2 regions of the Paenibacillus phoenicis genome follow, and region 1 is predicted to be linked to the other one. Evidence: predicted binding sites of a transcription regulator. Region 1 holds the regulator's gene; the other holds the start of a gene.
What was found. Region 1 encodes Rex, which represses fermentation and respiration genes when NADH is low (regulators of the CRP and FNR family bind a similar motif). Its sites were predicted from a motif close to TTGTGAAATATTTCACAA; they were not measured.
Positions count from the first base shown of each region.

Region 2: a site for Rex is predicted at 4,443-4,460, ahead of nirB (nitrite reductase large subunit NirB). Genes of this name have one in related genera too.

Region 1 covers NZ_JAYERP010000001.1:1,597,930-1,613,753, forward strand. The annotation lists gene U9M73_RS07500 (acetate/propionate family kinase) at 1-1,100, opposite strand, end outside; gene U9M73_RS07505 (3-hydroxyacyl-CoA dehydrogenase family protein) at 1,097-1,969, opposite strand; gene U9M73_RS07510 (AAA family ATPase) at 2,107-3,609, opposite strand; gene U9M73_RS07515 (hypothetical protein) at 3,602-4,135, opposite strand; gene U9M73_RS07520 (cell wall elongation regulator TseB-like domain-containing protein) at 4,391-4,876, opposite strand; gene U9M73_RS07525 (amidohydrolase) at 4,937-6,235, opposite strand; gene U9M73_RS07530 (redox-sensing transcriptional repressor Rex) at 6,232-6,876, opposite strand; gene dinG (ATP-dependent DNA helicase DinG) at 6,917-9,772, opposite strand; gene U9M73_RS07540 (tetratricopeptide repeat protein) at 9,969-10,598, opposite strand; gene panD (aspartate 1-decarboxylase) at 11,019-11,402, opposite strand; gene panC (pantoate--beta-alanine ligase) at 11,402-12,304, opposite strand; gene panB (3-methyl-2-oxobutanoate hydroxymethyltransferase) at 12,301-13,179, opposite strand; gene U9M73_RS07560 (biotin--[acetyl-CoA-carboxylase] ligase) at 13,488-14,471, opposite strand; gene U9M73_RS07565 (CCA tRNA nucleotidyltransferase) at 14,446-15,816, opposite strand.
Region 2 covers NZ_JAYERP010000001.1:1,797,356-1,813,179, forward strand. The annotation lists gene adhE (bifunctional acetaldehyde-CoA/alcohol dehydrogenase) at 1-52, opposite strand, end outside; gene U9M73_RS08530 (Crp/Fnr family transcriptional regulator) at 489-1,205, shown strand; gene nirD (nitrite reductase small subunit NirD) at 1,501-1,848, opposite strand; gene nirB (nitrite reductase large subunit NirB) at 1,880-4,312, opposite strand; gene U9M73_RS08545 (hypothetical protein) at 4,552-5,184, opposite strand; gene U9M73_RS08550 (FAD-dependent oxidoreductase) at 5,441-6,007, opposite strand; gene U9M73_RS08555 (winged helix-turn-helix transcriptional regulator) at 6,071-6,388, opposite strand; gene U9M73_RS08560 (sugar phosphate isomerase/epimerase family protein) at 6,558-7,526, opposite strand; gene U9M73_RS08565 (Gfo/Idh/MocA family protein) at 7,546-8,628, opposite strand; gene U9M73_RS08570 (sugar phosphate isomerase/epimerase family protein) at 8,621-9,391, opposite strand; gene U9M73_RS08575 (Gfo/Idh/MocA family protein) at 9,426-10,484, opposite strand; gene U9M73_RS08580 (AraC family transcriptional regulator) at 10,634-11,455, shown strand; gene U9M73_RS08585 (TerC family protein) at 11,543-12,244, opposite strand; gene msrB (peptide-methionine (R)-S-oxide reductase MsrB) at 12,699-13,688, shown strand; gene U9M73_RS08595 (CGNR zinc finger domain-containing protein) at 13,754-14,320, opposite strand; gene U9M73_RS08600 (DinB family protein) at 14,452-14,940, shown strand; gene U9M73_RS08605 (YitT family protein) at 14,970-15,635, opposite strand.

The sequences.
Region 1 (15,824 bases):
CGTGGTTCCCCGGAACGAACCTTGTTCAGTTCTTTGTCCAGCTCAACGCCCAAATAGCTGAGGTTTTCACAGGTTTTCTCGCGGACGATCGCCGAGTTTTCGCCGACGCCGGCCGTAAAGACGATGACGTCAACCCCGTTCATTGCCGCAGCATACGCACCGATGTATTTGCGCAGGCGATATTCGTACATTTCAAAGGCCAGCGTTTCATTGGGTTTGCCGGCTTCCCAGCCGTCTGTAATGTCCCGCATGTCGCTGCTGCTGCCGGAGATGGCGAGCAGACCGCTATGCTTGTTCAGCATCGAGTTCACTTCGCTGATGGACAGCTCTTCCTTATTCATCACAAAGGTAACGACCGTTGGATCCAAGTCACCGCTGCGCGTACCCATCATCAAGCCTTCCAAAGGCGTCAGACCCATGGAGGTATCCACCGATACTCCGCCTTTAACCGCAGTCAAGCTGGCTCCATTCCCGATGTGGCAGGTGATGATCTTCAGCTCTTCGATCGGACGGTTCAAAAATTCCGCTGCCACACGGCTGACATATTGGTGCGAAGTGCCGTGCGCGCCATAACGGCGGATGCGATGCTTCTTGTACAATACCTTCGGAATCGGGTACAAGTACACCTTCTCTTCCATCGTTTGATGGAAGGCCGTATCAAAGGCCACTACGTTTGGAACGCCTGGCATATTCGCCTCAGACGCATTGATCCCCATGATCGCCGGCGGGTTATGAAGCGGCGCCAGATCAAACAAGCGGCGGATTTCAGCTTTAACTTCCGGCGTAACGAGAGCAGAACCTTTAAACGCTTCGCCGCCATGCACGACGCGGTGACCTACCGCTTGAATCTCATCAACCGAGGACAGAACGCCATGCTCTTTGTCGGTCAATTTCTCAAGCACTTTACGGATCGCCGTCGTATGCTCCAGAATTTCACTGACCTCCGTCACTTCTTCTTTACCCGTTGGTTTGTGGGTCAGGATCGAGGAATCCATGCCAATCCGTTCGACCAGGCCTTTGGCCAAAACGGACTCATTCGTCATATCGTACAGCTGATATTTCAAAGAGGAGCTTCCTGCATTAATAACTAACACTTTCACAGCCGATCACCGTCCTTATCGTATTTAAAGAAGCCTTCGCCCGTTTTAACACCCAAATTGCCGGCGCGGACCATTTTCTTGAGCACGAAGGAAGGACGGTATTTCAGTTCACCAAATTCGCGGAACATCCGTTCCAAAGCGGCCAGCACCGAATCCAGACCAAAGCGGTCGGCCATTTCCAGCGGACCGTATTGGAATTGGTAACCCATGCGCATCGCTTCATCGATTTCTTCTGCGGAAGCAACGCCTTCGCCCAGTACATGCAGCGCTTCATTGATCATAACGCAAATAATCCGGGATGTTACAAAGCCCGGAGATTCGTATACCATGATGCCGCGTTTCTCCACGACCTCTTCAACGAACCGCTTCGTCTCTTCAAACGTCGTATCCGAAGTTTTCAGACCGCGGATGATTTCCACCAGATTGATTTTGGCAACAGGATAAATAAAGTGCATGCCGATGACGCGCTCCGGATATTTCGTTCCGCCGGCAATCTCGGTCAAACTCAGCGTGGATGTATTACTTGCTAAAATAATGTTGCTTGGACAAACTTGGTCCAGTTGCTTGAATACCTCTTTTTTGGCATTCAAATCTTCCGAAATGGTCTCGATCACCATATCGCAGGTACCGAGTTCGGCAAAGTGTGTAACTTTATGAATACGGGATAAGATCAATTTCTTCTCCGCTTTTGTGATCGCCCATTTCTCGAGCTGTTTCTCCAGACTCGTCTCGATCATGTTATATGCATGATCCAATTTATCGGCTGTCTCCTCCACGAGCAACACGTCCAGCCCTTTAGCAGCCAGCATTTCACTGATGCCTTGACCCATTGTGCCGCCGCCGATGACACCAATTCGTTTGTAATTCATGGTCCTCTCGCTCCATCCTTTCATCATCTGTACATAATATGGTTTTCCAGATGTCGAAACATACATCTTTTAACACCCAACATATAATAATATCTTAGCACGAAGAAAAAGTAAAAAAAAATAACCGGCATCATGAATTATGCCGGTAAATGGGCGCTGTCACGAAATTGACAACGAAATTGCTCGCCGGAGAGACGTTCTTCTTTTAACAATATCTCTAAGGATTTGTCGAAAACTGCTGAATGCTGTTCGAGCAATCGCTTTGTTCTGGCGGCAAGATCCTCCAAAATTCGCGTATTTTCGTTCATCAGCACCTCGGTCGTCACCATGTCCATATTCACGATTCCAAGCTCGGTCAGTCCCGACGTCATCATCGTATGCACGATCTTTAACGCCTGCTCGAAATCGTTGCTTGACCCGGTGCTGCGCCCGCCGTAGTAAATTTCTTCTGCGGCTGCTCCGGCCAAGGCGATCATAATTTGACCTTCCAAATACGATTTGGTGTACAAGTACTTCTCGTCCTGCGGATTGTGCCGGACATACCCCAGCGCTCTTCCGCGCGGGCTTAATGCAACCTGACTGACGCTGCCTGGGGCAACAACCTCCGCGGCAATCGCATGGCCCAATTCGTGGATGGCCACGCGGCGCTTCTCCTCCTCGGCGGCCTGCCGGTCGGTCTGCTCACCCATCAGCACTTTATCGATTGCAACCGACAAATGTTCCTGAGTGATTTGATCCACGCCATCCCGCATCGCATAGATCGCCGCTTCATTCATCACGCTTTCCAGTTGAGCACCGGAGAAGCCAAACGATTCTTCGGCGATTTTGTCCAAATCAACGTCCTCCCGCAGCGGTTTGTTGGCTGCATGCAGTTCGAGGATATGACGGCGTCCCTTCTTGTCTGGCAAATCAACCTGGATATGCCGGTCAAAACGGCCCGGCCGCAGCAACGCGCTGTCCAGCATCTCCTTGCGGTTGGTCGCCGCGATCAGCAAGATCCGCGGCGTGTCGGACGTATAGATGCCGTCCATTTCCGTAAGCAGCTGGTTGAGCGTTTGATCGTATTCACGCTGCTGTCCGCCTTCCCGCTTACCGCCGATCACTTCGATTTCATCAATGAAAATAATCGCGTTTTCTTTGTTTTCCTTAACCGCGCGGGTTCTGGCTTCCTTAAACAGATCACGAATCCGGCTTGCCCCCACGCCGACATACATTTCAACGAATTCACTGCCGGAAGCGGCCACAAACACCGCGTTCGTATAATGCGCCGCCGCTTTGGCCAGCAATGTTTTCCCGGTTCCGGGAGGCCCGGTCAGCAAAATCCCTTTGATCGGCCGGATACCAAACTTGCTGATTTCCTCATGGCGCACCATGAAGTCCAGCGCTTCGCGAAGCTCCTGCTTGGCGCTCTCCTGACCGCCGATCTGCTCGAAGGTTAGCTTCGCCGGCCCGCGCTTTTTGCGTTTCCGTTCCTGGGCAGCTCCAATCGTGATGCCGCCGCGTATTTTGAGCATTGCAAATACTGCGCCGAACAACACGATGGCCGTAACGAGCGGAATCACGTTAACGCCGATCACTGCCAGAAACACGATCAGTACGAGAATAAAGCCAAGCGCGGCTTCAATCATCCATTTACGCATTTGGCCATACCCCCATCCGTTCCGGCGAACGCGGCAAAATGATAAATTTGCTGTATTGTCCGTCCGTTAAGGTGATATACACGTTCTTCTCATCCATCTCTGCCGTAGCTTTCAGCTTGCTGTTTTCTTGCTCCATCTGTTTCAATGCAGCTGTAATTTGTGTATATTGCTTATTTTCCATAGCCTGAGCAACGGTAAACATGGCGTTTTCCCACAGCTGGTCAAGTTCCGGCGAAGAATGATCCTCGATATCCAGCTTCAAAGTTCGGCTACCGATTTGCTTCTCCCCGTTCTTCTCAATTTGACGCACCAGAGCACCAAGATCCGTCCCCGGCTTTAAATTCAGCTTAAGCTCCAGCTCGTCCGCTTTCACGTTCATATCGACATGATTTACTCCATCTACACTCTTCACAATATTCTCCAGCGGACGCTCAATCGCCCACTGCCGATATAGGAACCATCCACCAAATAATACAAGGGCGGAAATAGCAATGCTTGCAGCAATTGGTCCAATACGCAGTTTCACGTGATGCCCCCCTTATCTATATAAACTATCAACTCTGTGATATATATTCCCGTATATCAAAACTACAAATATGAGTATATCACATCGTATATCAAATTTCGAAGAAAAGTGTGAAGATATTTAAAAATGAACGCTAGTAGTTCTACCCCGAAATGCTACTTTTTCTCAAGCCAAAAAATAAAAACGGTTCCGCGATTCAGGCTCTTCGCCTAAACAACGAAACCGTTTATTTATGATTGATCCATAGACCCCCTGTCAGCGGTTCGGCAGGGTGAACACTTCCGGCAAAGCTTCGCCGGTCGTGAAACTGAAAAACCGATAATAATGGTGGTCCTTCTCTTTATAGAACAGCTGCCACACCAATTGGTTATTGTATATGCCTGGCAGCAGCCGAACCACCCGGATACCCGGCAACGATTGTTTGATGATCTCACGCATTTGGCTCTCGGACTTGCCATCGGACAGCAAGCGTACCTCTGGATCATGTCCTTCCCTTAGCCAGACCATCATTTGGCGGCCGGATGCATCCTCCCCTTGCACGACCCAGGTAACTTCATCCCATACCGACTTCCAAACCTTGTCGCCCCGGACGAGATCCGTCTCCTGCTTCGCCTGCTGGATAGCGGCTCTTTCGGCTTTCCACGTATCCTCATGAATGTATAGATAAAACCGGTGGAGACCCAGGAGCACGATCAACAGAATCACGAGGGACAGCAGGATCCATTTCGTTCGCTTTCTCAAGCTACTCTTCCTTTCCCTTCCTAAGCAAGCAGCCTCCTTCAGGAAACCGCGCGCCGCTCATTATCGTGCCAACAGTCCCTCAAACGCCGCTTGCGCCTCGTAGCGGATGCGTTCTTCATCCAGTGTCAGACAAGCACCGTGCTTGACTACCTGCTTACCGTTGACCCAGACATGCTCTACATCTTTGGCGCCAGCGGAATAAACGGTATGGGAGATATAATCCGTTCTCGGCAGGAAATGGGCTTGCTCCGTATTTAAGGCGATGATATCCGCCTTCATGCCAGCAGCCAGCTTGCCTGTATTTTGCAAGAAGACCGATTTCGCGCCGTATTCCGTCCCCATTTTCAGAGCTTCCAGCGCAGGAACCGCCGTTGGATCGCCGGATACGCCTTTATGAATCAGCGCAGCCAAACGAATCTCCTCCAGCATATCCAGGTTATTATTGCTCGCCGGACCGTCGGTACCCAGCGATACAACTACGCCCTTCTTCAGGAGTTCTGGTATGCGGGCGACCCCGCTGGCCAGCTTCAGGTTACTGCCTGGGTTATGCGAGATGGTAACGCCGTGCGCTGCCAAGATGTCGATTTCCTCGTCCGTCAAATGCACAGCGTGGGCAAGCAGGGTCGGGCGGGAGAACATCCCCAGCTTCAGCAAATGTTCTACCGGGCGGACGCCGTAATCGTTAACGTTCTGCTCTACCTCGGCGCGCGTCTCCGACATATGCGTGTGCATCGGCAAATCGAGATCATGGGCAGCTTGCACAAATTTCTCGATAAAGGCTGGCGGGCAGGTGTATGGTGCATGCGGCGACATCATCGTGGTGATGCGGCCTTCTGCCTTGCCGTGCCAGTTCTGAGCAAACGCGATCGCTTCTTTGAGCTTCTGATCTTGCTCTTCCGGGGAGCACAACCCGATGGCCCCGCGCATCAACACGGCGCGAATACCCGATTCCTCCACGACTTTGGCCACTTCGTCCATGTGATCGTACATATCCAGGAACGTCGTCGTCCCGCCCTTGAGCATTTCCAACACAGATAACGCCGTACCGGCATACACATCCGCCGCAGTAAATTTGGCTTCCATCGGCCACATTTTCTCCTGCAGCCAGGTTTGCAGCACCATATCATCCCCATAGCCGCGCAGCAGCGACATCGCCGCATGGCCATGGGTATTGATCAGGCCCGGCAGGAACAACAACCCTTTGCCGTCCAACGTTTCGGCGCCTTCCACGCCTTCCGGGCGCTCTTCGCCAATATAGCTGATCGTATCGCCCTCAACGAGCATATATCCGTGAATTACAGGACGGTCCGCATTTAAGACGGCAAACGTCCCGTTCTTAATTAACCATTTACGACTCATACGTTGCTTGTTTCCTTTCCGTCTTCCAAGTAGTAAGCCAAGCTCAGCAAATCAGTAGTGAAGTCAGCCGCATGGATCCGAACTTCCGGCGGAACCTTCAGAATCGTTGGCGCGAAGTTCAGAATCGCACCGATTCCGGCGGCAACCAGCTCATCCGCTACGCGTTGCGCCTCCGTATCCGGCACGGTGATGATGCCGATGCGGATATTTTTCGCCCGGACGGTTTCCGCCAGCTCTTCGATCGGCTGAATCGTGATGTTGTTGATCTGCTTGCCGATCTTAGCCGGTGAAGCGTCGAACACCGCAACAATCTTCATATTATCCTTCAAATACGCATTATAATTCGAAAGGGCTTGCCCCAGATTCCCGGCACCCACCAGCGCGACGTTAATCTGTTGGTCCAGATTGAGAATTTGTTGAATTTTTTCAATCAAATAAGCGACATCGTAGCCGATCCCCTTCCGGCCAAAATCGCCGAAATAAGCCAAATCCTTACGGATTTGCGCCGGATTGAGATCCAGCTTCTGTCCGAGCTCCTGGGAGGACACCGTTGGCACCTCCCGTCGGCTGAGTTCATTTAAGAAACGCAGGTAAACCGGCAGTCTGCGGACGACAGCGTCCGAAATTTTATCTGACTTCATGCTTGTTCCCCCTATTCTTCAATGCGATCTATGAAGCGGCTTAGGCTTCGGGATTTAACCATTCCGAGATGCGCGGAACCATCTGAGTTAATGGCATATGCTCCATCTTCGGTCCGGGCAAAGAGTATAAGAAATATTTTCCATAATAAGATTCCAGGATCCGGGTATCATAAACGATCACGATGCCGCGGTCCTGCGACGAGCGGACAAGTCGTCCGAATCCTTGCTTAAAGCGGATAACCGCTTGCGGGACGGACAGTTTCATGAATGGATTCTTCTTCTCCCGCTGCAGGCGTTCGCTCTTCGCTTCCATCAGCGGGTGGTTTGGCGGCTGGAACGGCAAGCGTACGATCGCTAAACTGGTCAGCGCCTCGCCAGGAATATCCACCCCTTCCCAAAAGCTGCTTGTCCCGAGCAGCACCGATGCGCTGTTCCCTTGGAACCGCCGGGTCAGCTTGGTGCGGCTGCCGCTGTCCATCCCTTGTCCGATCACCGTGATTCCCTCCGCTGCGAGCAGTTCCTTCAGCGGGTCATACACCTGCCTGAGCATCCGATAGGATGTAAACAGCACCAGCATGCGACCTTGCGTCGCCACCGCGGCATCCGCCAGCGATTGCACCAGCGTATGAATGAAATGGTCATCCCCCACGCTGCCCTTCACACTTGGAAAATCGCGCGGGATCACCAGCAACGCCTGATCGCGGTAGTTAAACGGCGAGGGCAGCATCGCTGTGATCAACCGATCCTCTTCCGCCGCCTCAGTCAAGCCAAGCTGCTCGATCATATATTGGAACGATTTATCCACCGATAAAGTCGCGGACGTCATTACGACGCTCTTCTTCCGGTCGAAGAAAAATTGCTTCAATTGAGCGCTGACGTCAATCGGCACCGCATACATTTGGAGCGACCGGCTACGGAAGTTCCCGTTCGCCTCCATCCAATAGACGGTGTCCTCGCTCTCCAGCTTCATGAAGAAGCGCAGCGCTTCCCGTTCCCCGGCTAAATCTTTAAACAAGCCGCTGATATCGGTGATCAGGCTCTCCGCTGCATAATCGTCCTGCTCTTCTCGGATTTCGGACAGGAGGCGCTCCCCTTTCCGAAGCACGTCGCCAAGACCTACGTAAATTTGATTTTCGAGCGCGGTCAGCGTCTCCCAATCCTTTGGTTTTCGATTCGGCAACAGCCGGTACACGAATTGCCCGGGATCGCCAGGGGCGGCGTCGCTGCGGTCAGGCATCAAGCTGAACAGCAGCTCGCTGAGCTTGTCCCAGCTCTCCTTCACGTCCACCAGCGTTGGATAGATTCCGTCGATGACTGAGCACCATTCTGAGGCTTTCTCCGCGCCCGACGCTTCAAGCGAGCTGCGAAGGTTGGCCAGCTGCCCCGTCTTGCTGTCTTTAAATAACCGGGTCAGCGTATGCACGACCGTAAAATACTTCATATGAATCCCCAAATGCTTGCCGGCCACATCCTCTAAATGATGCGCTTCATCGATAACCAGCCGCTCGTAACCCGGCAGCAGTTGATGCCCCGCCTGGATGTCCGTAAACAGCTTAGAGTGGTTCGTAATGACCACGTCCGCGACACCGGCTTCGTGTTTTGCGCGATGATAGAAGCATTTGCGGAACCAAGGACAGGATCGGCCTAAGCAGGATTCCGACTCACTGGCCACCGTCTCCCATAAATCACCGCCGCGATTGCCGAGATTCAGCTCTTCGTCATCGCCGCTTTCCGTTTGGGTAAGCCATACGACCATTTGCGCGGCCGTCATCACCTCTTCTTTAGGTGTTGAGAAGTCTTTTCTATTTATTTTATGTTCAAATTTGCGCAAGCACAAATAATGCTGCCTACCTTTAAAAACGGCTGCACGAAACGGAAAAGGCACGACCTCCGTCAACAACGGCACATCGCGCTCCCTAAGCTGCTCCTGCAGGTTGATGGTGTGCGTGCTGACCATGACCTTCTCTTCGTTCTTGACGCTGTGGTAAATGGCCGGCAGCAGATATCCTAAGGATTTGCCCGTTCCCGTTCCAGCTTCAACAAGCAAATGCTTGTCTTCCTCAAAAGCCCGCATGACCTCATTCAGCATCATGTTCTGGGCTTCCCGCTCCTCATACTGCGGCAAACGCTCCCGCAATCGTTCCCGGACCTGCTCCATAAACTGCTCGAAGGTCACGCCCGCCAGCGGATTGCGCTCCGTGCTGTCCCTTGGCGCTTCAATGTCAAGCCAATCTTCAACCTGCAAGGCGAATTGGCGGTAGTATACAAAGCCGTCTTCGCTTGGCAGCGCTTCGCGCTCCTTCTCCTGCACCATGGCATCAAAAAACCACCCGAGATCGCTGTCCTCACCTGCAAACAGATCGGCCAAACGCTGTAAGGTCAGCAGCGGCAGTCGGTCACATTCCTCCAAGCATTTGAGGAAAATCAGCGCCGTCGCCAGCGCGTCACTGTCCGCCTGGTGCGGACGCTCATGCTCCACCTCGAACTCCGCCGCCACCATCCCCAGCTGGTAAGAAGTCAGCGAAGGGAACAGGATTTTCAAGAAATCCATTGTGTCCAGGATCCGTCCGGTGAACGGCAAGTAGCCCGTTTTGTCCAAGGCGCTCTGCAGATAATTAAAATCAAATGCTACGTTGTGCCCAACCAACACGACGTCGTTCAGGAGTGGAACCATCTCCATCATCACTTCGTCCAGCTCCGGCGCATCCTTCACATCCTCATCGGTGATGCCCGTTAACCCCGTAATAAACGGTGGGATCGGAACGCCTGGCTTGACGAAGGAACGATACACCTGAGAAATCGATCGATCCGGCTCTATAATGGCAAGTCCCACTTGAATAATATCATCGGAGGACTGGTTACCCGTCGTTTCAAAATCAAGCACAGCATATTTCATTGCAATTAGTTGTCCCTTCATTCCAGTCTCTTTACAGCATAACAGAAGATAGCCAATTTGAAAATTAATACAAACCATATCTGTAATAAAAATCACAAAACAAAACAAGCGATGCGCCGCCATGAGCGGTGTTCGCATCGCTTCCAAAAACATGCCGTAAATAAGTGCGTGACCTGCAGTTAATGAATCATAAATCCTACAATAGCGAAGTTAACTCGGGGCCGTAATGCAGTTTACCTGTACTGTTCGCACAAGCCTCCAAATTGGCCAACGGCTCGGGCAAGGACGGATCGCTGTGATGAGCCAACTTGAAGTACTCTTTTGCCTTCTCAAATACGCCCTTGTGCGCCTCGATACACCCCAGCGCGTTGTATATAATGGAACGCAGCCGCTTGTTCGCAGCCTTTTCCAGCACGATCCAGAAATGCTTGGCGGCTTTGTCAAATTGCTCGAGGTGCAGATGGCACATCCCTAGATAAGTCCGAGCCAACACGCTGTCCGTAAATTGCTTCACCACCTGCTCAAATTGAGCAGAAGCCTGGGGAAACATCAGCAGCTTGTAATACCCTTGGCCTTTCACAAAGGCGGGGTCATCCAATTCAGGAAGATCGGGGGTCTCTCTGGACTCCAGGCTCCGGAACGCATGGCGTAAATATCCCATTTTCTCCTCAAAGCTCAGCCATTCCTCGATAATGCCGTCGCTCATATGCTGAAGCAGGCTCCATTTCTTCGCGAGCTCCTGCTTCTGGGCATGGCCGGCCAAGGGGTATTTCCTCGTGATTTCGTCCAACATCTCATTCATTTCCGCAAACACATGCTGAAACATCATTCGCATCCCCCTAACGAAAATGAAATCAGTCCGAGCCTTACGTACATTTTTTGTTTCGGGGGACGATTTCATTCCGGCAGGGAGGAATTACACTTTTTGATGGCCCGTTTCTCTGATTGGATGTGAAAAATCGAATACATTTCAGCGTTTGTTGCGATTTACAGCTCATTGTATTCGAAATTTCATACAAAATTGTGGGTTGAGCGGGCAATTTCCCAAATTCTATATGAAAAATCGAATAGATTGGGGGTAATGCGAACTACGGCCCAATTATATGCGAAAAATCGAATACAATTCAGCGGCATGAATAGTGTAGCGCGGCCGCATCATAATTAAACATACGAAGGGCCCGGCTGACGCCGAGCCCCTTCCCCCATGGCCTCCTCGTGATCCGAAGATGCTTTTTGAACAACCTTATTAACGGATCATGGCATGGAGTTCTTGATGCGCCTTATCCACCGGCTTGTTGTTTTCGTCAACGAACACGACGGTTGGTTTATGGCTGCGGACTTCTTCCGGCGACATTTGGGCATAAGAAATAATGATGACACTGTCGCCCGGCTGCACAAGTCGTGCCGCCGCACCGTTCAAACAAATCACGCCGCTGCCGCGAGGTCCCGGAATCACATACGTTTCCAGGCGGGCGCCGTTATTGTTGTTGACGACTTGCACCTGCTCGTTCTCCAGCAGATCGGAAGCCTCCATCAGATCCTCGTCGATCGTAATGCTGCCCACATAGTTCAGGTTAGCTTCCGTCACGGTTGCGCGGTGAATTTTCGATTTCATCATCGTTCTATACATTAATGGTTCACCTTCTTCGTTAAAATGACGTTATCGATCAGCCGCGTCGTGCCAAATTTCACGGCAACGGCGATCAACACACCTTTTTGGCGGCCAGCGGCATCAACACATTCATCGTCCGCTAAAGGCGACAATTCCGGAAAATCCGAAATTTCCACATAATCGATATTCGCCAGCGGTTCAGCGCTGATTGTGTCGCGGATTTCCGCCCGCAGCTCCCCTGCGGTCACCGGACGTTCTCCCTCTGCTTTAGCTCTTGCGCGCTCGAGACTGCGGGACAAGACAAGTGCAGCCTGCCGTTCTTCCGCACTCAAGTACACATTTCGAGAGCTGAGCGCCAGTCCATCGGCCTCACGAACAATCGGGCAAGGAATGACTTCGACATCGAAGTTCAAATCCTCTACCATGCGCGTGATTACCGCCACCTGTTGGGCATCCTTTTGCCCGAAATAAGCGCGGTCCGGCTGCACGATATGAAACAGCTTACCGACAACGGTGGTTACCCCGTCGAAATGGCCCGGTCGCGAAGCACCGCACAGCACGTCCGTCAAACCAGCGACCTTAATATGGGTGCGGGTCGGTTGGGGATACATTTCTTCAACGCTAGGCAAAAAGACGAAATCCACGCCCTCACGCTCGGCCAAGGCCAGGTCTTTCTCCGGATCGCGGGGATAGCGCTCAAAATCCTCGTTGGGCCCGAACTGAATCGGGTTTACGAAAATGCTCAGCACTACCAGATCGTTCTCCGCCCGTGCTTTACGCAACAAGCTTGCATGCCCCTCGTGCAGATATCCCATCGTTGGCACGAGCGCAACTTTGATTGATTTTCCTTCTTTCGCTGCTGTGAACCGCGCATCCTTCAACTGTTCACGGAGCGGGACAATCTTGTTAAAGGTCTTCATGACCGGACTTCCACCTTTCCTTTGCCATACAAAGTTCCCAGTGATTCCTGCACGCCTTGATCCGCGCGGAACACATGCTCTTCTGCCGGGAACGAGCGGTTTTTGACATCCGTAACGTATTCTAAAATCCCTTGGCGGATCTGCGCGCCAATATCGGCGTAGGTTTTCACAAACCGTTTATCCCGGTAATCCGCCGTATATTTCAACACGTCATGGTACACCAGCACTTGACCGTCGCAGCCGCGTCCCGCGCCAATGCCGATGGTCGGAATACTCAGCTCGCGGGAGATCGCCGTTGCCACTTCTTCCGTTACCAGCTCCAGCACAATACCAAAGGCACCGGCGCATTCCAACGCCTTGGCATCCTCCATGAGCCGCTTCGCATCAGCAGCGTCTTTGCCCTGCACCCGGTAACCGCCGATCTGGTTAACAGATTGAGGCGTCAATCCGATGTGCCCCAGCACCGGCACCCCGGCTTGCACGATGGCTTGGACGGCGGGAGCGATCTCCGCACCGCCTTCCATTTTGACGGCATGGGCATGACCTTCTTGCATCAAACGGCGGACGTTCCGCAACGTTTCGTCAATACTTCCGTGATATGTCATAAACGGCATGTCAACCACGATGAAGGTATGCTGCGCCCCGCGTGCAACGGAACGGGCATGGTATACCATATCGTCCAATGTTACGGGGATCGTCGAATCATACCCGAGAACAACGTTGCCCAGCGAGTCTCCGACGAGCAGCAAATCCGCACCCGCTTCCTCGGCCAGTTGGGCCGACGGATAGTCGTAGGCGGTAATCATCGCGAGCGGAATGCCGTCTTGCTTCATTTTTTTCATTTTCACAATGTTTAAAGCTTGTTTCCCTGCCATTTGATCCATCTCCTTCGGTTTGACTTTGTGCGAGTCCTCCAAAAACGCGCACAACAAAAAAACCTTTTAGTTTGGCACTAAAAAGGTCCGAAGTCCAAAGAAGAGTGAGTTATATCCTCGTTCTTCTGTCTCGGTCCTCTTTCGGCTCAGAGCAGAATCCAACGCAACTTGATTTGTGGTCGTTCAAAAAGTCGGCCGACGGTTTGAACTTTCACCACATTCATACCTCCGACAAGCAACCGGAGTGCAGTTCAGAACGATGCCGATACCGCCTCCTGTGCTCAGTATAACAAATTACGTTATTTTTTTCATCCGCCAAGTTGTACTTCTCCAGAGAATATCGTGAAATGTTTGCCATTCTGATCCAAAAGGAATAATGCGCCGCTCGAATCCAATCCGGTTGCTGTGCCTTGGAGCACCCCGTTTGGCGTATGCACGGTGATCTCTCGGCCCAACGTGACCGACAGCGCCTCCCACAAGTGGCCGATCGGTGCAAAACCTTCCTGGATATAAAGCTCGTAAAGCTGCTCCAGCTCCTTGATCACCGCGCCGATCAAGCTTGTCCGATCAATCCGCCGCCCGCTTTCAATACATAATGAGGTCGCGATGGTCTCCAGCTCCGGCGGAATGTCAGCAGCCGTCAGATTGACATCAATGCCAATCCCGGCGACGGCGTACCGGATCAGCTCGTCCTCCGCCGCAGACTCCACGATAATGCCGCACAGCTTACGGCCGCGGGCTAAAATATCATTTGGCCATTTGATACCGGCATCTACGCCGGTGACTTTCCGTATGGCGCGGCAAACCGCCACTGCGGTCAGCAAGGTCAACTGCGGCGCAATCGACAGCGGTTGGCGGTCGGGACGCAGTAATAGGCTCATCCACACGCCTTTGCCCGGCGGTGAATACCAGCGGCGACCTTGGCGCCCGCGCCCCGCCGTCTGCTCTTCGGCGAGCACAAGGGTGCCGTGAGGCGCGCCTTCCTCCGCCAGCTTGCGGACTTCTTCCTGCGTGGAGGACGTGCTGTCCAGCAGCTTCAGCCGTTGTCCAAACGTCTTCGTCCCCTGCAAGGCATGCAGCAAACCGGCATGACTCAGCTTGTCGGGCTGCCGAGTCAACCGGTATCCCCTGCGCGGGGCGGACTCAAATTCGTAGCCTTCTTCGCGCAGCTTGGCGATTTGCTTCCATACCGCCGTCCGGCTGATCGACAGCCGGCGGCTGAGCTCCTCGCCAGATATATATTGCCCCGGATGCTCCAGCAGCATGTCAAGCAATCGGTTTGCTTCCATCATTCTTCACCACCGTTTCCACATGTTTCAGGAGAGTTAGCCGGTCGTTGGGCAGCTCACCTGCGGCAACTGCGATCAGCAGTTGCTTCAGCAGTTCGCTAAGCCAAGGGCCGCCTTTGCGGCCGGCCGTTTGCAGCACTTCGCCGCCGCTGATGGCCAGCTCCTTCAGCGTATGTACTTGCACCTCGCGGTGCCACTGGCCCGCGCGTGCCAGGATGGCCTGGTCGGCCTGCCGCTTGGCGTCGTCGCCTATGGCCGCTTGCACCACCGCCTGCTGGCGGTGCAGCCACCGCCCGGCGGTCTCGCGGCCAAACGCGACCTGCAGGCCGATCCAGCCGCGCCGCTGCTCGCGCTCACCTGGCGCCTCGGCCAGGATGGCTTCCCACGCTTCGTCAAAGCGGACGATCCCAGCCGCCTCTTGGGCGGTCTGGTTGGGGAACGTCCAGCTTTTGAGCAGCGGGGAAGCCGCCTCGCCCGGGGCGCCAAGCGCCTGCAGCAGCAGCGACCAGCGCAGCGCCGGCGGCGCAGGCGCCAGCAGCGGCAGCGCCGCCAGCAGCGCGCGGCGCGGCGGCTCGCGGTGCAGCAGGCGCCGCGACAGCGCGGCGATGGCGCCTGGCGTGGCTGCAGCGCCTGGCGTTGCCTCAGCGGCGCCCGCCCCCGCCTCGGCGCCATGCGCCTCCGCCGCAGCGGGCTCCTGCGCTGCCTTCGCGTACCGCAGCAGCCCGCTGCGTTCCAGCAGGGCCAGCCCGCGCAGCGGATCCGGGCCCAGCACTATTTTTTCCAGCTCCATCCGCACGCGCTCCTTCGCAATGTAGCCTAGCTTGTCCCGGCCTGCAAGGAGCGCCTTCCACAAGCTTAAAACCGGGCGGAACCCAAAGGTCGAAGCGAACCGGACCGCCCGCATCATGCGCAGGGCATCTTCCGCAAACCGTTCTTCGGCATCGCCCACGCAGCGGATCAGCTCGCGCTCAATATCCATCCGGCCGCCAAACGGGTCAATCAGCTCGCCCTCCAGCCCCCGGGCGATCGCATTCATCGTAAAATCCCGCCGCCGCAAATCCTCTGTCACCGCATCGACGAACTCCACCGAAGTCGGACGGCGATAATCGGCGTAATCCGACTCCTTGCGGAAAGTCGTCACCTCAAACGCATGATCCCCCATCATCACCGTTACCGTCCCGTGCTGAATTCCCGTTGGGATCGTGCGTTCAAACAACCGAACCACCTCATCCGGCTTCGCTGAAGTAGCAATATCCATGTCGTGGACCGGGCGCCCCATGAGTTCATCACGCACACACCCCCCGACAAAAAAAGCCTGGTGCCCGCCATCTCGCAAAATACGCAGCACACGTTCCC
Region 2 (15,824 bases), 200 kb from region 1:
ACTCTTGCGCGGTTGGCTGAGCCTTAGCAGCTACTTCGTTTTTAACAGCCATCTCTCTCATCCTCCTAAATTTTGATTTAGGGATTGCTTGCAGATGGTGGTCCTAAATCTTATTTGTGAAAAAATTCACTTGCAAGCGAATCCTTATGAAGCTTGTGCGCTTCTCTTTATGTCTTGATCATAGCACAGGCTTTTGATTTTGTATAGTGAAATTTTTCACATACTTTAAAAAAGTTGAAAGTTTTCACTTGTCACGATAAGTTTTTCATATATACTTTACATTGTGTACATAGTATCACCTTTAAATACTTACCGATCGCCAGTTTATTATTTTGCACCGTTTTTAGCGAGAACGTACTGTTCGACATAGTGAAATTTCTCACAATGTTCACTTTTTCGGGCTTTACAGCCCCCAAAAACTAAAAAAAACGGGTTATAATTAATTTAAAATTTTCAGAAAAATTTGGAGCACAAAGGGGAAATCGATGATGAGTGAAATTGTTAATGCCACCCTGCCCCGCGGCAATACGAGCTGTTTTTCAGAGCAAAACTTCAATCGCCTTCTCGTTACGATGAAAGACAAATCTTATCCCGAGGGGACACATTTGTTCTGGGAAGGTGACTATTCCGATAAACTGTTCTACATCAAGCGCGGCCGTGTGAAGTTGACGAAATCGACGGATGAGGGCAAAGAATTGATCCTCTACATGTATGGTGTCGGCGATATGGTTGGGCAAGCCGATCCGTTCTTCAGCTCGAAGCATAGCTTTACCGCCGAAGTCATCGAAGACTGTGAAATCGGCATTATCGAGCAGAAGGACCTGGAAATCATGATCTGTCAGCATTGCGATTTCGCCATCGATTTCATGAAATGGATGGGCATCCATCACCGTTTGACGCAAACCAAATTCCGCGATCTGATGATGTACGGCAAACCGGGCGCTTTGTGCTCGACCTTGATTCGCTTGAGCAATACGTACGGTGAGCCGCACGGAGACGCCATTCTGATCAATAAGAAGATCACCCATACTGACTTGTCCAACATGATCGGGGCAACGCGCGAAAGCGTCAACCGGATGCTGAGCGACCTGCGCAAGAAGGATGCGCTGGACTATGAGAACGGGATGATCGTGATCAAAGATCTGGTCATGCTGCAAGATATTTGCCACTGCGAGCTGTGCCCGAACGAAATCTGCCGCATTTAACCGCCTAGTACTCCCCCCATATTCGGCGTTAGTTCCGGTGTATTGAACCGTCCCATGATTGGAGGGCGGTTTTTTTGCTTTCTTCCCATCGCGTAAAAAAATCCCCCAATCCTCTTCGCTACCCAATGAGGTTGGGGGATACATATGTGGTTATGAGCCCTATGCTTTCTTGCGCATGGGGGAAATGAACCAATATGCCATTGCGACGAATACCGCACCGCCCCCAAATCAAACTTGCCTCATGCTTCAAAAATAGCGCGGCGACCTTCCGATCACCGCGCTGTCGATAGCCGCACTACGCTTGCTGCAAAGCAGCAGCGGCAATGTAGACCTGTTCGTCCTCCACCTTGACCGGGAACATCGTGACCTGCCCGGTATCCGGTGCTTGAACGAGCCCGGTGGTCAGGTCGATTTTCCAATCATACAACGGATCATACAGATAATGACCCGATACGATCCCCTCGGCCAGCGGTCCGCCCTTTGGATGCGGATTTTGGTTCAGCGCCGCAAAAATCCGGCCATCCGATGTTCGGAACACGGCAATTTGCAGGCCGGCCACTTCCACGACACGCCCGATTTGCAGCAGAAAATCCTCCAAGGCACCAACAGGATAAAACGTTTCGCCCTTACTCTCCATACTCATGCACCATGACCCCTTTCTCTAGGACGCTGTATTACAGCTGGCTGCTCACTTCTAACGAGTGATACAATTTGCCAAGCTGTTCGTTGTCGTTCAGCACTTTTTTCCATGGATCGGATACTTGCTTCAAAGCAAATTCAATCCGTTCCATCAGCGCTTTGCGGTTCTTCACATCGTCAACGATAACCGAGCGGATATGCTCAAGGCCCATCCGTTCCACCCATTCCGACGTTCTCTCCAGGTAGTTGCCGGTTTCACGGTAGTACTGCATCAGCGCGCCGCACACTTCAATCAATTCCTCATCGGTTTTCACCTTGCACAGCGAGTCCGCCAAGCGCGGCTTGATCCCGCCGTTGCCGCCAATGAAAACCTCCCAACCGCCGTCATTGCCAACGATCCCGATATCTTTGGTGCACGACTCGGCGCAGTTACGCGGGCAGCCGTTAACCGCCATCTTAAATTTCGCCGGGAAGTCCAGCCGCTCGAATTTGCGCTCCAGCAGCGCGCCCATACCCATTGAATCCTGGGTGCCAAAACGGCAGAACTGCGAACCAACGCAGGTCTTTACTGTGCGCAACGATTTGGCATAAGCATAACCTGACGGCATATCCAGCTCTGCCCACACCTTCGGCAGGTCCTCTTTCTTCACGCCGATCAAATCCAGCCGTTGTCCGCCCGTGACCTTGACCACCTTGACATTGTATTTCAACGAAACATCGGCGATTTTCTTCAGATCTTCCGGCGTTGTGACGCCGCCGTACATCCGCGGCACCACGGTATACGTGCCGTCCTTTTGAATGTTGGCATTCATCCGTTCGTTGACGAAACGCGAAGCTTTTTCATCTTCATGGGTATCCGGGTAGATCATGCCTAGATAGTAGTTAATCGCCGGCCGACACTTCGAACAGCCTTCCGGCTGCGTCCATCCGAGCACATTCATCACTTCTTTGGTTGTCTGCAGCCCTTTCGCTTTAATCTCGGCAACGATCTCGTCCCGGCTAAGCGTAGTGCAGCTGCAAATCCCCTGTTTCGCCGATTGGGTAAAGCCATCGCCAAGCACATATTGCAGGATCTGCTCGACGACCGGTTTACAGCCGCCGCAAGATCGAGTCGCTCCGGTGCTCGCTTTAATTTCGTCGACCGTCGTCATCCCTTGATTTACGATGCAGTCCACGATCGTGCCTTTCGTCACCCCGTTACAGCCGCAGACGATTTCCTCATCGCTCATCGTTTCGACCGATGCCTTCTTCTTGGTGCCGCCGCAGCAGCCCCCGCCCATCAGCGATTCGTACAACTCATCGGTCATCTCCGCGCCTTGCTTAATCAGCTTCTGCAGCTCAGCCGAATCTGTGATATCCCCGAACAGCACTGCCCCAACCAGCTTGCCGTCCTTCAGCAAAATTTTCTTATAGGTGCGTTTCCACTCGTCCTTGCTGACGATCACTGTATGCTCCGGTCCATCGATAAATTCACCGGTGGAGAATACATCCACGCCGGAAATTTTGAGCTTGGTCGATACGACCGAACCCTCATAAGGCGCGGTATCCACGCCGCTGATATGCTTCGCCAACACCATCCCCTGCTCGAACAAAGGCGCAACCAGACCGTAACAAACCCCGCGGTGCTCCGTACATTCCCCCACAGAATACACACCTTCAAGCGAGGTTTGCAGATAGTCGTTCACGACGATCCCACGGTTCACTTCGATGCCGCTGGCTTTAGCAACCGCAACATTAGGTCGGATTCCCACAGCCATAACGACGAATTCCGCCTCCAGCTCCGTCCCGTCGGCAAAGCGCAGGCCGCGAACCCGATGGTCGCCAAACAGCTCCGTCGTTTGTGCGCCCATCTTAAATTTGATCCCTTGCCGCTCCAACTCTGCTTTCAACATGCTCGCTGCCTGATGGTCTAACTGGCGTTCCATCAGATCTTCCATCAAATGTACAACCGTCACGTCCATCCCCAGTTGCACAAGGCCTTTGGCCGCTTCCAATCCCAACAGTCCACCGCCAATGACGGCCGCCTTCTTGTAGGTCTTCGCCGCCTCCAACATTTGCTTGCAGTCCGCGATGTCACGGAAGCCAACGACCCCTTCCTTATCGCTGCCTGGAATCGGCAAGATCAGCGAATTGGAGCCCGTTGCGATCAGCACTTTATCGTACGGGACGCGCAACCCATTATCGGCGACGACCTCTTTGGCTTCGGCATCAATCCGTTCCACTGCAGTTCCGACATGCAGGGTGATCCCGTTCTCTTTGTACCAGTTCAAATCGTTCAGCACGATATCGTCCAGCGTTTTGCTGCCTTCCAGCACATATGACAGCATAATTCGATTGTAGTTCGGATGCGGCTCGCTTCCGAATACCGTAATGTCAAATTTCGTAGTCAACTTCAGGATTTGCTCTACCGTGCTGATTCCGGCCATTCCGTTACCGATAACAACTAGTTTCTCTCGTTCCATTCCCATATCTTTAGAATGCCTCCTCCAATAAACACCTGGGTCTCATGCAACTTGGCGATAGTTAAAATTTGAAGTGCTCCCATGCTCCCAGTATACTTTTCAAATAAGGAGGACTTTGTGATTCCATTCACATTAATTGTGAAAATTTTAACATACTTTTGTCATAACTTTTTCAATGTTCTGTAAAAAAATCCGCTCTCCCGGATGATCACCAGGATTACGGATCTCTAAGTTACATCGTACTTCTATTGCGTCGTCAAGGTAATCTCCACGTAGTCTTGCGGCTTTAATCTCATATCCAGGCCATTATCCAGCAGCTTCTTCCCATTCACTTTCAGGATCCATTGCTCGTCCTGCTTAGGGGTATAGCCGCCGACGGAGATAATTGATTTATGGTTAGGGTTAAACTGTACCAATCCACTGTGCTTCAGGAGATCTCGAACGGTGGTGTTATCACTGTATTTATGGACAAAATATTGCTTCTGACTGCCCCCGTCGATAATCAACAGCAAGGACGCCAGCGGCGAGATCGCTTCATAGCTGTCCACCGTCTTGACGTAAACCAGCAGCTTGTCACCCATTTGCAGCTCCTGATCCCAGTTGGTAGAGGCCAGCTCCTTATCATTTAGCCGGGTCCCCCATTCCAACGCCGAATCCAGCGACACCTCCCCCACCGATTGAATGGCGGACTGGTCCTCTGTAAATTTGACAATCCCGCTGCTTGCCAAGGCATGACGTACCGTTAACCCGTCGATATAATCAAAATGCAGGTTACGCGTCACATCAGGGATAAAGGTGCCTCCATCAATCATTAATGTGATATCGTGGGGGTGTTCTACTTCTGTTGTCTGCGTCTCCGCTGGTGTCGGTTGATCCATAATCTGGCCGCGGGCGCACGCCGACGCGATTATGATTATAGTCAGTCCTGCCATACATCCAACGAACCATCGCCATCTGTTAAACATAGCCGCCCTGCCTTTCTCCTCATCATTTTCCCAACTTCGGCCAGATCGTATTCCTTCTTCTTAAGCATACCGGACAAAGTGCAGGTTCTCAAATTTCAGGCTCCCTGATGGATATTGGCAAAAATAAAAAGGCCCCCGTCATCGGAGGCCTGTTGTATGTTCAGATGTCTTACTTAAGTACGTCGTGATCAACGTAGCGTTCGCCGTTCATTTCGCTGATCAACTCAATCGCTACCTTCGCGCCGTCGCCGGCGGTAATGATCGTATGCACGCTTACCCCGGCAACTGTTCCCGCTGCCCATACGCGCGGAATGCTCGTACGGCCTTGGCCATCCGTAGCAATCACCGTCTTAATTCGAGGTTCGCGGCCTTCCTTCAACTCCAAGCCGATAGCGCTTGCAAGGTCGGTTAACGCGCCGGTGGCCAATATGATATGAGACGCTTCATAACTGCGGCCGGATTCGGTCTTCACCGTAACCGTTGAACCACCGTTCGTATCGATGTCAGTTACTTTCTCTTCAATGAACTTCGCGCCGAATTTCTCCGCTTGCTCCCGGCCGATCTTCAGCAAATCGGGTCCGGAAATGTCCTTCGCACCGTAATGATTCTCGATCCATGCCCGCTTGGTCATGCTGGTGTTGCTGTCCAGAACGAGCGTTTCTTTACCGGCCTTCGCCAAGAAAAGTGCTGCACTGGCTCCTGCAGGTCCTGCTCCAATAACAATTACATCAGCCACACGTACACCTACTTTCTATTATATTCCATGCCGCCCGCTCGCCGGTAACGGCATGTTTGTTGTTTACTTAATCCACTCTTCCGCCCAGGACTGCACTTGTTCCATAACGGGACGAAGCGCCCGGCCTTTCTCCGTTAATTCATATTCAATCCGAACCGGCGTCTCGGGATAGACATGGCGAACCAGGATTCCTTCACATTCCAGATCCTTCATCCGCTCGGATAACATTTTATCGCTCATGGAAGGAATCTGATTGGAAATATCCTTGAATCGCTTGGGACCGCTCATCAGCGTTTTGATGATCAGACCGTTCCAACGTTTGCCTAAAAACGAAAATGCCGATTCAAACCGCGGACACATCGCCTGGGAATGCTCATCCATAAAATTCACCTCGTTATCATCGCCGACCTAAAGGCTGAAAGCTTACAATTTGTTAGTATATATCATAATAGCATATTTATCGAAGGAAAGTAAGGGGGATGACCGATCATTTAAAAAAACGACCGCCCAGGCGGCGGCCGCTAATATAGTATATTACGTTGGTTGTAACTTATACCCACCACATTTCGGCGGCAGAATCCTCCACCAGCACCTGCTGAAGGTTGCGTACCGCCTTCGTAAACCCTTCGTCGATCGACATCAGGCCGTCTTCATGCTCGATGCTGACGACATAGTCGTAGCCGTACAAGCGAAGGGCGCTGATGATGTCCGCCCAGGTTTTCAAATCATGGCCATAACCAACCGTACGGAACTGCCAAGCCCGGTTCTGCATCATGGTATAAGGCTGCATATCCGTAAGTCCGTAACGGTTCACGTTCACCGGATCAATCGTCGTGTCCTTGGCGTGGAAATGGTGAATCGCACCAGCCCGGCCAAGGATCGAAATCGCCTGCACCGGATCAATCCCCTGCCACCACATATGGCTCGGGTCCAAATTGGCGCCGATAGCTTCCCCGGCCGCTTCGCGCAGGCGAAGCAGCGTGGCCGGCGTATGCACGGAGAAACCGCCGTGCAGCTCCAAACCGATTTTCACATGATGCTCTGCGGCATAACGGCCCATTTCCGACCAGTACGGAATCACCTTATTGTTCCACTGCCAATCGAGGATTTCCTGGTAATCGTTCGGCCACGGTGCGACCGGCCAATTCGGGTATTTCGCATCCTCATGATCACCGGGACAGCCGGAAAACGTATTAACAACCGGCACCTCCAGCAGTTCAGCCAATTGGACGGTCTTGACGAAGGCGTCATGGAACTCTTGCGCCACCGCCTTTTGCGGATGCAGAGGATTTCCGTGGCAGCTCAGCGCACTGATCGTTAATCCGCGCGATTCCACCGCCCGCTTGAACTCCTCCCGCGCTTGTTTATTCTCCAGCAGTACATCGGGATTACAATGCGCGTTGCCAGGATAACCGCCAGTCCCGATCTCTACGGCTTTTAACCCCTGGGCGGCTGCCTTATCCAACGCCTGCTCCAACGGGAGCCCTCCGAACAATACGAGAAATACGCCTAATTTCATTCCCGGTTCCCTCCCGTGATTAATCAAAATAAACGGTCTTACCTGTTCTCGCCGACTCGTAAATCGCTTCCAAAATTTCCGTGACGACCAGCGCTTGCTCCGGCTTCACCAGCGGTTCCTTATCCTCGAGAATCGCCTGCACCCAAGCTCTTGCTTCACGCGTTGCCTCGGTTTCCTGTTTGCCCTCAAAGAAGGCAACGCCGCCCGAACCCAAATCAATCTTCGTTTCATACAGGCGACTCATTTTCTCGCCGTTGATGCGCAGGCCGTTGGTCATGTCCGCGCCGCCTTCCGTCCCGCACAGCAGCGTCTTCGCTTCGCCGATATCCACGATGTTCAGCGCCCAGCTCGATTCAAGAATGATCGTCGCGCCGTTCTTCATCGTAATGAAGCCAAATGCAGAGTCCTCCACTTTAAATTCCTCCGGATTCCAAGGCCCAAACGCATTTGCTGCATTCTCGCGGCTGCCGAGTTTATGGAAGACGGAACCGGTGACGCTCTTCGGCTCGTAGTTGTTCATCAGCCACAAGGTCAGGTCCAGGGCATGGGTCCCGATATCGATCAACGGACCGCCGCCTTGCTTCTCCTCGTCGAGGAAGACGCCCCATGTTGGCACTGCCCGGCGACGAAGCGCCAGCGCCTTGCCAAGATAAATGTCGCCGAGCTCACCTTTTTCGCAAATCTCCTTCAAATACAAGCTGTCGCTGCGGAACCGGTTTTGGTAGGCGATTGTCAGCTTCTTGCCCGTACGCTTCGCTGCATCCAGCATTTGACGAGCCTGCTCTGCCGTCTTAGCCATCGGCTTCTCACACATGACATGGCGACCGGATTCCAACGAAGCAATCGTAATTTCGGCGTGGGAATCGTTTGGCGTGCACACATGCACAACTTCAGCATCGCTTTCCTCTAACAGCTGGCGATAATCGGTATACACCTTGGCGTTCTCCCCGCCGTATTGCGCTGCGGCTTTGGCTGCGCGCTCCTCGATAATATCGCAAAATGCGACCATCTCCACCTCAGGCTGCTGGGCCAGGCTTGGCAAATGTTTTCCGTTCGCAATCCCGCCGCAGCCGATAATGGCTACTTTCAACGTTTTAGACATGAAGTTTACCTCCTTTTTGCGCATAGTCACGTACCCATTCCATGCTTGTCTGAATGCTCGTGAGCGAATCTCCGGCGCAATGATCCTGCTCGACGATTAACCATTCCACCCCCGCAGCAATCGCAGCATCGCCGATTTCCGTGATGGCAATCTCCCCGCGGCCAAGCTCAACCGTATCCGGCGAACCGTCCGCCTTCTTGACCACGTCCTTCCAGTGCACCAGCGGAAGCCGCCCCGTATATGTAGCGATATAATCCAGCGGATTCGCTCCAGCAAAGGCGACCCAGCAGGAATCAAGCTCAACCTGCAACAGGTGTTCAGGCACTTGCTCGTAGATGGCGTCAAGCACCGGCTTGCCGTCGTGCTGTAACGTCAGCTCAAAATCATGATTATGATAGCAAAGCACCAAATCTTCCTCTTTGCACTTTTCACCGAATTTTTTCAAATCTTCGATGATTTCCGACCAACGGTTGCGGTCTTCCTCTGCCAAATAAGGAACGATGATATAGCGGCTGCCAATCGCTTTATTAAACGCCAATTCCTCGTCGATCGCTTCCTTCAACCGGGTATATGGGGTATGCGCACCAATCGCCGTTAATCCCGTCTCCCGCAAAATCTCCTGTACTTGCTCTGCCGTGCGCCCGTAAAATCCGGCAAACTCGACCCCTTGATAGCCAAGCTCTGCCACTTTGCGCAAAGTTCCTTCAAAATCCCGTTCCAAATGATCTCTTACCGTATACAACTGCAAACCAAGCTTCGTCATGATTTCATTCTCCTCTTCATCATAGTAAGTCCGATTAGAGCTCTACAGGGCTCAACAGGATATGCCGACCTTCCTTCGAGGACCGGGCAACCGCATGCATCGCCTCCAGGACATGATAAGCCAGTTTGCCGCTGGCTCGATGCTCCCGGCCTTCCTGTATCGCTTGCACCATTTCCTCAATACCGCGTCCCCGCTCGTTATCTCCGCTGGCAAACACCGGCGGCAGCGTCTCCCAAGTCTCTTCCCCGGCCCGACGCAGCTTCACCTCACCGGTAAACCAGTTCGGATCAGGGACTTCCAGCGTACCTTCGGTGCCGTAAATCTCAATCCGCGGCAGCATGCTGCCGCCCCGCACGTCAAAGCTGGTCACCAGCGTACCGATCGCCCCTCCCACAAAATCCAGCGTTGCGCTGTAATGGGTTGGCGTATGAACGGGAATCGGGGTGCCCGCTTTGGGACCGGACCCGATCGTCCGCTCCGGAATCTGGCTTCCCGCCGAACCGCTGATCCGGCGAATCGGTCCAAGTAATTGGACCAGCGCCGTCAGATAGTACGGCCCCATGTCGAACATCGGCCCGCCGCCTTCTGCATAGAAGAACTCCGGATTCGGATGCCAGCTCTCCGGCCCGCCGCTTACCATAAACGCGCTGGCTGCCACCGGACGGCCGATCAGCCCGTCTTGAATCGCCTTGCGGGCCGTTTCCAGTCCGGCGCCAAGGAAGGTATCGGGGGCACAGCCGACGCGAAGATGGCGTGCAGCGGCCAGCTCCAGCATTCGACTGGCATCCTCCAAGTGGATGGCCAGCGGCTTCTCCACGTAGACATGCTTGCCGTGCTCCAGAGCCGCAATGTTAATCGCCGCATGGGACGAAGGCACCGTGAGATTCAGAATCAGGTCGATCTTAGGATGCCGCAACATTTCTTCAACTGTGAATACGTTTTCAATTCCGAATTCCTCGGCCCGCTCGCGCGCCTTCTCCGGAAACTGGTCGGCCAGCGCCACAACCTTCAGCCTGTCGCTCTTCGCCAAATGACGGAGGTAAGCCGGACTGATGTTGCCGCAGCCGATAATGCCAATCTGGATGTCTGTCATTTTGGTCACTCCTGCCAAGCAGATGTTTGTCAATTTGATGCGCTACCCATGTACCATGGTATTTCAAATTGCTCCAATGTAAAATGAATAATATGATTGAAACATGAACAATCTGGTCATTTTTTTCGAGAACCCTGTGGAGGACACCGATGAACAAAGAGGTAAACCTGCAAATTTTACATGCCGGCTATTCGTTGCACCGCAAGCCGTTCCACACGACCCAGCCGAACGGGCACGAAAATTATCTGATCCGCCTGCAGACGTTAGGCAAATGCCGTACGCGGTTAAACGGGCGGCTGGAGTTGCTTGAGCCTGGGGATTTGCTGCTGTTTGCCCCCGGGGACCCTTACGAGCTGAAAATCGAAGCCGAAACGAACGGAACAGGCGAACCGGTGGTTTCCAGCGGAGATTACCATATTTTTTTGTCCGGGGAATGGATCGAGTCCTGGTGGAACCGCCGGCCGCTTCCGCACCGCTTGAAGGTTCCCCTGTCCGAAGGGATGGTTGGGGCCTTCCGGCAGATTATGCTGGAGCAGCGCCGCATCTCCAACCCGATGCCGGAAATCTCCGAGTACTACTTGAAGATTCTGTGCCTGGAGATCGAACGGAATTTGCTCGAGCAGCCGCAGCCCACCTATCCTACCTATCTTGCCCACCGTCTGAAAAATTATATCGAAGAAAACGCCTCCTCCCCATTTAAGCTGGAGGACGCTGCAGCCCACGTCGGCATCAGCGTGTCGCGGGCGGTGCATCTGTTCAAGCAGGCCTTTGGCACCAGCATGATTCAATACACGCTGGAGGTGCGGCTGAACATGGCGCGCGAGCGGATTATTTTCAGCCCTCTGTCGCTGGAGCACGTTGCGGAAAGCTCCGGTTTCCCCAGCTACAACTACTTTCATAAAGTGTTCCGCAAGCGGTTTGGCATGTCGCCTAAGCAGTTTCGTTTATCTGCCCGGGAGAACAACACTTAACTCCGGAGCCAAAAAATCGCAAAAAAACAACGCCGCGACGGGCCAAATGATCAGCCACCTGCGGCGTTGTTTGCATGCGTTTTTCCTTTAACTTCCGTTTGTCTGCGGCATCGCTTTCGCTTGGTGAAGCCGCGCTTTGCGCTTCTTCATGAATTTGCCCAGCAGCACGACAGCGGCGATGATGAGCAGCTCGAAGCCGTATTTAATCCAAGGGCTGGCGAACCAGTCATGAATCAGCGGTTCTTCGACGATCATCTTGGATGCTGTCCAAGCCAGCACGGCTGCCCCAATCGTAATGACGATCGGAAAGCGTTCAGTCAGCTTCAAAATCATCGTGCTGCCCCAAACCATAATCGGTACGGATACGGCCAGACCGATAATGACCAGCATGGTGTCCCCGTGCGCCGCGCCAGCTACCGCAAGCACGTTGTCGAGGCCCATCATGGCATCGGCGATGATGATCGTGCGGATGGCCGCCCACATCTGGTTTCCGGCCTTGATCTCATGACTTTTCTCCTCAATCAGCAGTTTATAAGCAATCCAGACTAATGCAAGCCCCCCGGCAAGCCGTAAACCCGGGATGTTGAGCAGCTGCACGACGAGCAGTGTCATGATCACCCGGATCAGAATCGCCCCCAGGGTCCCCCATACGATAACTTTCTTCTGATCCTGTTGCGGCACATTGCGGGCGGCAAGCCCAATGACGATCGCGTTATCCCCGGCTAAGACGAGGTCGATCAGGACGATGGATAATAAGGCCATCCAAAATTCCGGTGACAGTAAGTCCATGTTCTCTCCCCTTTCTAAATGTTCCATGCAACGGATCTATTTTTTCTGGATAACGGCCTCGCCATTCACGTCAATTGCCGCTGGCCTGCAAAGGCTGCGAGACGGTACAATCGGACGTTCGATATGGCTGGGACTACGGGAAGATCCCACCGTTCCAAAAAAATACGCCGTGTCCGTATTGGGCACGACGCATTTACGCATCAAAAAAGACCTTTACCCAATACTCGCTACGGGCAAAGGTCTCGCTAACAACTCTTCGTTGCCAATAAAGCCGGGGTATGTATAACTCCCGTAATGACGACTTTATTGTAACAGCTACTCCCCTTTGGGAACCATGCATGTTTTATTGAGTTATATTATAGCACGCACTTTACGAGAGAACCAGCCTTTTATGCTATCATTTTGGCTTTGTGCCAAAACAAGTTATAATAGTGATGAAATGGAGGGATCCCAAATGAGTCCATCATCAAATTCCAATCTCAAATTAGCCACGTTTGCCGGAGGCTGCTTCTGGTGCATGGTATCACCATTCGAGGAACTGCCCGGCGTTCACGGCATTATTTCTGGATATACCGGCGGTCATACGGTGAACCCTACGTACGAGGAGGTTTGCGCCGGGAATACCGGGCATTACGAAGCCGTGCAAATTACGTACGACCCGGACATCTTTCCTTACCGCAAGCTGCTGGAGTTGTATTGGCAGCAAATTGATCCAACGGACGAAGGCGGCCAATTCCATGACCGCGGCGATTCGTACCGGACCGCGATATTTTATCATGATGAGCAGCAGCGTCTGGAAGCGGAAGCTTCCAAGCAAGAGCTTGCGCAAAGCGGCCGCTTCGATAAACCGATTGTCACCCCGATTCTGCCGGCAGCCCCATTCTATCCTGCCGAGGAGTATCATCAGCAATACCATAAGAAGAATCCGGGACACTACCGGCTGTATCGCAAAGGCTCCGGCCGCGAGGATTTCCTGGAGCGCCACTGGTCCGGCCCTGCCGATCGGGAAGAGCTGAAGCGCAAGCTGACGCCGATCCAATATGAGGTCACGCAAAATAATGCGACCGAGCGTCCTTTTACCGGAGAGTATTGGGACCATGAGGAAGAAGGCATTTACGTCGATGTCGTTTCCGGCGAGCCGTTGTTCAGCTCCCGTGACAAATACGATGCCGGCTGCGGTTGGCCGAGCTTTACCCGCCCGATCCGGAGCTACCACATCAAGGAGAGAACCGATACCAGCCATTTTATGATTCGCACTGAAGTGCGCAGCCGGCTGGGTGATTCCCATCTGGGCCACGTCTTCGAGGACGGCCCAGAACCAACGGGACTCCGCTATTGCATCAATTCCGCAGCGCTCCGCTTCGTGCCGAAGGCCGATCTGGAGAAGGAAGGGTACGGCGAATATCTGTATCTGTTTGAAGACGCGCCAAAATCGCAAAAGTAAATACCCCAACAAGAAACAGGCAGCCCCTCTCGGCCGCCTGTTTCTTGTTATTTATAGAAGAATCGCTATTGCTCGCTTTGATCGATTCCAGTCTTCTTCCGGGCGCGAAACCGCCGTACCTTCATCAGGTTGCCGCACGTCTTGTCTTCGCAGTATTTCTTCGTCCGGTTGCGCGTGTCATCGTAAAAAAACCAGCGGCAATCGGGGTTATCGCACATGCGAATCCTTGACGTTTCCCCGTTAAGCAGCGTTTCGCCGAAGCTGGCGGCGATTTCTGCCCGCACATGACGCCAGTCCTCCGTCACCGGAAAATATTTCAGCCGGATGTCTCCCGGTTCTCCGGTCAACCGGCGAGTGACTTGATCCTGCGCCAAATGCTCATTGAGCAGCTGCCAATCCGCTTCTTCCATATGGCCGCCTTCCGCCAATTTGACCGTCAAGGCATGCAGGCGCTCCCGAAAATGACGCATGGCCAAAACCTCTTCCGTCGGCATCGGTACGGGAGCTGTCAATTGCCAGTCGTGAAGAAACCGCTCCTGCCAGGCCGGCTTCTCCAGCCGATCTTCACTGCGGCCGCTCCCCTGCCAATCATGACACTTGCTATTCAAAAAATCGCTCCACAATGTCTCCACTTCGAAGCCTCCAAAATTGTAACGACCTAATTCATAAATAAATGGTTACATTTCTCATTTCTTCTGCTACTATACCATTGTAACCCTTTAAATCGTAATTAGCCAGTTACAATGATGAAGGAGGAAATGAAATGAGCGTTAACCCCGTGGATTTACTCGTCGTGCAAAAGGACAATACTTGGGATGTAGAGGAATGGATCGTGCCGTTGTCGACGGCATTGGAAGGTTTGACCGCCGAGCAAGCCGCTTGGGCTCCGCCGGGAGGCGGCAATACGATCTGGCAAACCGTCAATCACATCAATTATTATAACGGGCGGATCCTCAGCCGCTTAAGAGGAATCAATCCGGGCCCGGCCTTAGAAAAAAACGAAGACACCTTCGCCGGAACCGGCGGGACCTCGGATGAAGCGGCATGGGCCGACGTTCTGGCCGAAACGAAACGAATCCAACAGGAATTGCGCGAGGCGATCGCTTCTTTAACCGATGAAGCCCTAGGGGCACCATACGCCAATACGGGCGAATCGTTCGGACGCGAGCTCTCCCGCTGGTTGCTGCATGATGCCTACCACGCCGGACAAATCGTGCTGATCCGCCGGCAGCAGGGATCCTGGAGATCCTAATAAATCTTGAAAAAAAAACGGCCCGAGCCTTAAGCTCGAGCCGTTTTCTCTTTGATTGGGTGGTAAGGCAGCCGCATCGGCGACAGTTGTCCCTGACCGTAATGGACGGTCCAGGTGATCACTTTGCCGGCGATCAGCACTGCCAATATGGTAAACATCGTTTCTTTGAATGGTAAATATAACAATGAGACCGTCAGCACGACCGCATCCATGATAATAAACATCGTACCGATCTTAATGCCGGACCACTGGCTTAGCAGCATGGACAAGATATCGTCCCCGCCGCTCGCTCCGCCGGCCCGCAGTACAAGTCCCGCCCCGAAACCGGTGAGAAGACCCGACAATAATGCGGCCAACGGCAGATTGCCGTGCAGGTTCATCGTCAGCGGCGAGAATTGCTCGCACAGCTCATAAACCAGCGAAAACGTCAGTGATGCCACCACCGTATTCATCACGAACCGATGGCCCTTCAGCCACCAAGCAAGCACCACGATCGGCAAATCGAGTGCGATCATGGTTAAGGCCGGAGGCAGGTTAAACAAGTATTTGCCAAGCAACGCCAGGCCAACAAATCCGCCTTCCGACAGTCCGTTCTGAAAATTGATGTGGTAATACGTAAACGCCAATAAACTAGACCCTGCTAACATCATTAATAACCGAGTACCGTACGTTTGCCATCTTGCTTTTGTCCTCATTTGGAATCCCTCTTATCGTAGTTTGGTTGACCATCCGGCAACACCCTACGGAGTGAGTCCATGAGGAGTTCATCCTTCGCATGATTTCACGCTTCTTTCGTAGGTTTGTCGCCGAAATACCGACTAGCTACGAAAGGAGCTAAGTATAAGAGAGATCAAAACGTTTCCAAATCGTCCTTTGGGATTTCG